3 regions of the Pseudocitrobacter corydidari genome follow, and region 1 is predicted to be linked to each of the others. Evidence: predicted binding sites of a transcription regulator. Region 1 holds the regulator's gene; each other region holds the start of a gene.
The links. Region 1 encodes sigma-54, which starts transcription at its own class of promoters, with help from an activator protein. Its sites were predicted from a motif close to GTTGGCACANNTTTCGCTNT; they were not measured.

Region 2: the regulator sigma-54 is predicted to act here: its motif matches at 1,444-1,463, upstream of hydN (electron transport protein HydN).
Region 3: the regulator sigma-54 is predicted to act here: its motif matches at 1,036-1,055, upstream of norV (anaerobic nitric oxide reductase flavorubredoxin).

Annotation. Positions count from the first base shown of each region.
Region 1 is NZ_CP087880.1:4,417,010-4,419,214, forward strand. It holds gene ptsN (PTS IIA-like nitrogen regulatory protein PtsN) at 1-267, opposite strand, end outside; gene hpf (ribosome hibernation promoting factor) at 324-611, opposite strand; gene rpoN (RNA polymerase factor sigma-54) at 634-2,067, opposite strand; gene lptB (LPS export ABC transporter ATP-binding protein) at 2,115-2,205, opposite strand, start outside.
Region 2 is NZ_CP087880.1:4,968,365-4,970,569, reverse strand. It holds gene fdhF (formate dehydrogenase subunit alpha) at 1-826, opposite strand, end outside; gene hydN (electron transport protein HydN) at 863-1,408, opposite strand; gene G163CM_RS23200 (LacI family DNA-binding transcriptional regulator) at 1,553-2,205, opposite strand, start outside.
Region 3 is NZ_CP087880.1:4,975,958-4,978,162, forward strand. It holds gene norV (anaerobic nitric oxide reductase flavorubredoxin) at 1-989, opposite strand, end outside; gene norR (nitric oxide reductase transcriptional regulator NorR) at 1,176-2,205, shown strand, end outside.

The DNA.
Region 1 (2,205 bases):
CTGCACAAAAACGCCCACGGCGCGCAGCGTATCTTCTTCCAGCTTACCGTGTGGAATGGCGATGCCATTGCCAATGCCGGTACTGCCCATTTTCTCGCGGGTGAGAATCGCTTCAAACACCACCTGCGGAGGCAGGCCTAACTGCTTTGCCGCCAGTTCACTGATGATTTCCAGCGCACGTTTTTTACTCTGGCAGTGAACAGCACTGCGGGTACATTCCTGGTTAAGCACATTGCTCAGTTGTAGAGCCGAATCGTTATTTATCATAATTTCACCTAAGCATCGCCCGACACTTTACCGGCATCGGGCGACCGCCCGGACAATTAGTGTTGTTTCAGTTTATCTTTATGTTTATTAAGCTGCCGCGCCAGTTTGTCGATCAACAGATCGAGAGCGGCATACATATCTTGCCCTTCCGCGCTGGCATGAAGTTCGCCCCCGTTAACATGCAGGGTCGCATCCGAGATGTGCGTCAATTTCTCCACTTTTAACACAATATAGACCTGATTGATCCTCTCGAAATACTGTTCCAGCTTCACGAATTTCGTGTTGATGAAATCGCGCAGGGCTTCAGTGATTTCGACGTTGTGTCCAGTGATGTTGAGCTGCATAGTGTCTTCCTTATCAGTTGAGTCAGACCAGTTGTTTACGCTGGTTAGACGGCGGAATGGATAAAGACTCTCGGTACTTCGCAACGGTTCGACGGGCCACCATGATACCCTGATCGGAGAGCATGGAGGTCAGCTTACTGTCGCTCAGTGGTTTCGCGGGATTTTCCGCGGCAATCAATTTCTTCACCAGCGCGCGGATCGCCGTGGATGAGGCTTCACCGCCACCCTCAGTATTCACATGGCTTGAGAAGAAATACTTAAGCTCAAAAATACCGCGCGGGCTATGCAAATACTTCTGCGTCGTCACGCGTGAAATCGTGGATTCGTGCATCTCGACGGTCTGGGCGATATCCGCCAGCACCATCGGTTTCATATACTCTTCGCCGGACTCAAAAAACGCCTGCTGCTGCTCAACGATGCAGCGGCTGACGCGCAGCAACGTATCGTTGCGGCTCTCAAGGCTTTTAATCAGCCACTTCGCATCCTGTAGGTTGCTGCGAATAAACTGGCTGTCGGCGTCGTTACGGACGTTGTTACACATGCCCGCGTAGTGTTGGTTGATTTGCAAACGTGGAATGCTGTCGGCGTTGAGTTCCACCACCCAGCGGCCACTGACTTTGCGCACCAGCACATCAGGAATAACATACTCCGGCTCACCGGTCTGGATCGACTGACCCGGACGCGGATCCAGTGACTGAATCAGATCCACCGCTTCTTTCAACACGTCTTCTTTCAGACGCGTGACGCGCATTAACGATCGGAAATCGTGGTTGGCAAGCAGATCGAGATGGTCGCTGATGATCAGACGGGCTTCGGCGAGGCGGGGGGTTTCTTTGGCAAACTGAGAGAGCTGAATAAGCAGGCAATCGCGGAGATCGCGGGCGGCGACACCCACCGGGTCAAATCGCTGGATCCGTTTAAGCACCGCTTCGACTTCATCCAGACCGATTTCGTCATCGCCCATGCTCTCAAGGATATCTTCCAGCGGGACGGTCAGATAACCGGTATCGTCAACGGCGTCGACAATGGAGGTGGCTATCGCGCGGTCCGTGTCGGTAAACGGCGTGAGTTCCACCTGCCACATCAGGTAATCCTGAAGGGACTGGGTGGTTTCGCCCTGATAGACCGGCAGTTCGTCGTCCTGGTAATCTGCGCCGGTGCCTGAGGGCGTTCCGGCGGTGTAGATTTCATCCCAGCTGGCATCAAGCGGCAGCTCTTCCGGCATATCTTTCTGTTCGAGCGCATCGGCGCTGTCTAACGTTTCGTTATCCGGCGTCTCTTTGGCATCGATTTCTTCATGAATATCGGTTTGCTCAAGCAGGGGATTACTCTCCAGCGCTTGCTGAAGTTCCTGCTGCAGTTCCAGCGTCGACAGCTGTAACAAGCGAATAGCCTGTTGCAGCTGTGGCGTCATGGCGAGCTGTTGGCTGAGCCTTAATTGCAAACCTTGCTTCATGTTCAGTGCGATAATCTCCGGCTAACCTCTCTCATGCTTCTACCCTATCAGAGTCTGAAGTCTTCCCCAAGATACACACGTTTAACATGTTCGTCTTGTAAGATCTCTGTCGGGGTGCCGTGGGCGATAAGCTGCCCC
Region 2 (2,205 bases), 550 kb from region 1:
GTGCGGTCACGCCAGTCAGGGCTTCTACCGCTTCCGGCGCATAATCTTTCACGATTTCACGCAGCTCGTCGATACCGGTGGTGTAGCGCGCAACGTATTCTTTGTCGTAGAGATTTTCTTCCAGCAGCACATGGGAAAACGCATTCACCAGCGCCATGTTGCAGCCGTTTTTAATTTGCAGATGTTGATCGGCGATACGCGCGGTTTCAATGCGACGCGGGTCGCAGACGATAATTTTCGCGCCTTTCTCTTTGGCTTTGATTACGCGACGCGCCACGATAGGGTGCGAATCGGCGCAGTTGTAGCCAAAGACCAGCAGACAGCTTGAGTTTTCAATGTCTTCGATGGAGTTACTCATCGCGCCGTTGCCGAGCGCTTCCTGCAAGCCTGCGACGGAAGGCCCGTGGCAGACGCGCGCGCAGCAGTCGACGTTATTGGTATTCAGCACGCCGCGCGCAAATTTTTGCATCACATAGTTGGTTTCATTCCCGGTACCGCGCGATGACCCGGTGGTCATAATGGCGCGCGGACCGAATTTCGCTTTGATCTCGCCTAAGCGTTTTGCCGTATAGCTGATGGCTTCATCCCAGCTCACTGGCGTCAGCTTGCCGCCTTTTTCATAGCGGATCATCGGCTGCGTCAGGCGCGGCGTCAGCAGTTTGGTGTCGTTCAGGAAATCCCAGCCGTAATAGCCTTTCAGGCACAGTTCATGCTGGTTAGTTTTCCCATCGGCCGCTTCCGCGCGGATGATTTTATTGTTATCGACAACCAGCTTCAGTTTGCAGCCAGCACCACAATACGGACAAACACTTGTAATTTTTTTCATCAGTAACAGACCTGTTAAAAGTGAAACGGAGGATCATTAAAACGACAGGGAAATCGACGTATCGAGCGCAGCGCGACGACGTTTTTCGGCGCTGATTTGCTCAAGCTTGTCGCGATCGACGCAGAAAATAGCGTGCGTCGGGCAGGCTTCCATACAGGCCGGGCCTTGCTCGCGGTGGAAGCAAAGGTCGCATTTGTTGGCTTCGGCTTTTTCGGCACGCACGTTGAGGCCCGCGCCGCTGTTGCGTACAACCGGGCGCACGACCACTTCCATCGCGCCATACGGGCAGGCTACGACGCAGGTTTTGCAGCCGATGCAGCGTTCCTGCATCACATGCACAAAGCCTTTTTCGCGGCGAATTGCGCCGTTCGGGCAGACGTTAGCGCACGGCGCGTCTTCGCACTGGCGGCACGCGGTCGCGGTAGAGACGTTCACGCCTTTAATCACATGAATTCGCGGCAGGAAAGATTCCGGCGTCAGCGCGGCGCAATCCTGTTCGGCCTGGTGGCTAACCACGCATGCCACTTCGCATGTCCGGCAGCCTATACATTTACTCGCATCTGCAATGATGAAACGGTTCATCAAATTCTCCAGCAATGACAATGAATGAGCCGGAGAATGCATTATTCGCGCCAACTTTTATTACGCTGTTTATTAAGGATTTTTTATTTGAAGCGCTGTGTCTAACCCTGTCATCGTCACGAGTGACGATGACAGGTGACGAGATTACCCCTGCGGGCCTGTGCCGAGGGAATCGCGTGCGATAAGCTCGCCGAGGAAGGAAGGTTGTGGTTTGAACTCGCCACCATCGAGCATGAAAATCAGACGATGGATAATCTCCTGAATCATCTCTGTCACTGGGATTTTAACGCTGGAGAGCGATGGCAGCATGTACGGCGCCAGGGCGATATCATCAAAACCCACAACAGAGACCTGCTCCGGTACGCGCAGGCCGCGCGACTGAAGTTGTTTCATCGCCCCGATAGCCATGTCATCGTTGCTGGCGACCAGCGCGCTAAAGCTAACGCCGCGCGCTAGCAGCGTATCGACACCCGCCAGACCCGTCGCTGGCGTCCATTTCCCTTCGACAATCAGCGCATCATGAAGTGGAATATTGTGTTCAGCTAAAGCAGCTTTGTAGCCTGACAAGCGTTCAATGCCGGTTGGCGAATCAAGCGAACCGGTGATAAATGCGATATCGCGATGCCCCTGTGCAATCAGCTTCTCCACCGCATTCTGGCTGGTACGCGCCTGGTCGCAGTACACACAGTGGCTGAGGTTACGGCGCAGGCGACGGTTGAGCACCAGCACCGGCTGTTCATGCTGCTGAATCAGCTCGTCGATTTCGTCAACGCTGAGAAAACGCGGGTAGATGATGA
Region 3 (2,205 bases), 560 kb from region 1:
AGCTCTTCTACCAGGCCGGCAATTTTCGGCATCATCACGTTGTTCATGGTTGAAGTACCGACCAGCACGCCTTTAGAACGGAAAACATTGGTCAGGATTTCGTTTTTATCGCTGCGGGCGACGTTGAAGATTTTCACCGCCACGCGTGGGTCAACTTCGTTGATGCCCTGAGCAATCGCGTCCGCCATCATGCGGGTGTTGTTCGACATGGTGTCGTAGAAAATAGTGATGCGGTCTTCCTGATAATCGGCCGCCCATTTCAGATACAGTTCAACGATTTGCGTTGGATTGTCACGCCATACCACCCCGTGGGAGGTGGCAATCATATCGACCGGCAGGTTGAAGCCGAGGATCTCGGTGATTTTTGGCGTTACCAGGCGGCTAAACGGCGTCAGGATATTGGCGTAGTAGCGCTGGCACTGTTCAAACAGTTCGGTCTGATCCACTTCGTCGTTGAACAGACGTTCGTCGCAATAGTGCTGGCCGAAGGCGTCGTTACTGAACAGAACCGCGTCGCCAGTCATGTAGGTCATCATGCTGTCCGGCCAGTGCAGCATCGGGGTTTCAACGAAGATCAATTGTTTGCCGTTACCGATGTCCAGGCTGTCGCCGGTTTTCACCGTATGGAAATTCCATTCCGGATGGTGGTGGTGGCCGTTGATGGAATCAATGGCGTTGGTAGTGCAGTAAATGGGCGTGTTCGGGATGTAAGACATCAGCTCGGTCAGCGCACCGGCGTGGTCTTCTTCTGCGTGGTTGATAATAATGTAATCGATGTCGTTCAGGTCGATTTCGCTGCGCAGGTTCTGCACGAATTCGCGGCTGAATTTATGGTCAACGGTGTCGATCAGGACATTTTTACCTTCACGGATCAGATAGCTGTTGTAGCTGCTACCGCGCAGCGTTTTGTATTCGGTACCGTGAAAATCACGCACTTCCCAGTCCCGTTGGCCAACCCAATGAATGTTATTTTTAACCAGAATAGACATAGCAACCTCAATCAAATGCAGTGTTTTTAAAAAAGATGTATTGCTTATTGCAGGTTGCGTGCCAACTTTATAACTTATTGTTTTATATGTTTTTAATAATTTACCGTGCATTTTTGTTGTCAAAATGACTGTTACTAATACTGTCAATATGACAATATGCATTGTCAAAAAGACAATGAGGTCATCATGAGTTTTTCGGTCGACGTGCTGGCGGGTATCGCCATCCAGTTGCAAAGCGGGGTTGGGCATCAGGACCGCTTTCAGCGCTTAATCACCACCCTGCGTCAGGTGCTGGAGTGCGATGCTTCGGCGCTGCTGCGCTACGATGCGCGGCAATTTATCCCGCTGGCAATCGACGGACTGGCGCAGGATGTGCTGGGGCGTCGCTTTACCCTGGAAGGGCACCCGCGGCTGGAAGCTATCGCCCGCGCCGGTGATGTCGTCCGTTTCCCCGCAGACAGCGATTTGCCCGATCCCTACGATGGGCTAATCCCCGGCCAGGAGAGCCTGAAAGTGCATGCCTGCGTCGGCCTGCCGCTGTTTGCCGGGCAAAACCTGATTGGCGCGTTGACGCTCGATGCGATGGAGCCGGAGCAGTTTGATGTTTTCAGCGATGAAGAGCTGCGACTGATATCCGCGCTGGCCGCCGGAGCGCTGAGCAACGCGCTGTTGATTGAACAGCTTGAAAGCCAGAATATGCTGCCAGGCGCGCCCGCCGCGTTTGAGCCGGTGGCCAATACCGACATGATTGGCCTGTCGCCGAACATGATGCAGTTGAAAAAAGAGATAGAAATCGTCGCGGCGTCCGATCTCAACGTACTGATCAGCGGTGAAACGGGCACCGGGAAAGAGCTGGTGGCGAAATCGATTCATGAGGGTTCTCCGCGTGCGGCTAACCCGCTGGTCTATCTCAACTGTGCGGCGCTGCCCGAAAGCGTGGCGGAAAGTGAACTATTCGGCCACGTGAAAGGTGCGTTTACCGGGGCAATCAGCAACCGTAGCGGTAAGTTTGAAATGGCCGATAACGGTACGCTGTTCCTCGATGAAATTGGCGAGCTGTCGCTGGCGTTGCAGGCCAAGCTGCTGCGCGTGTTGCAGTATGGCGATATTCAGCGCGTCGGCGATGACCGTAGCCTGCGGGTCGATGTGCGCGTGCTGGCGGCGACCAACCGCGACCTGCGCGAAGAGGTGCTGGCCGGACGTTTTCGTGCCGATC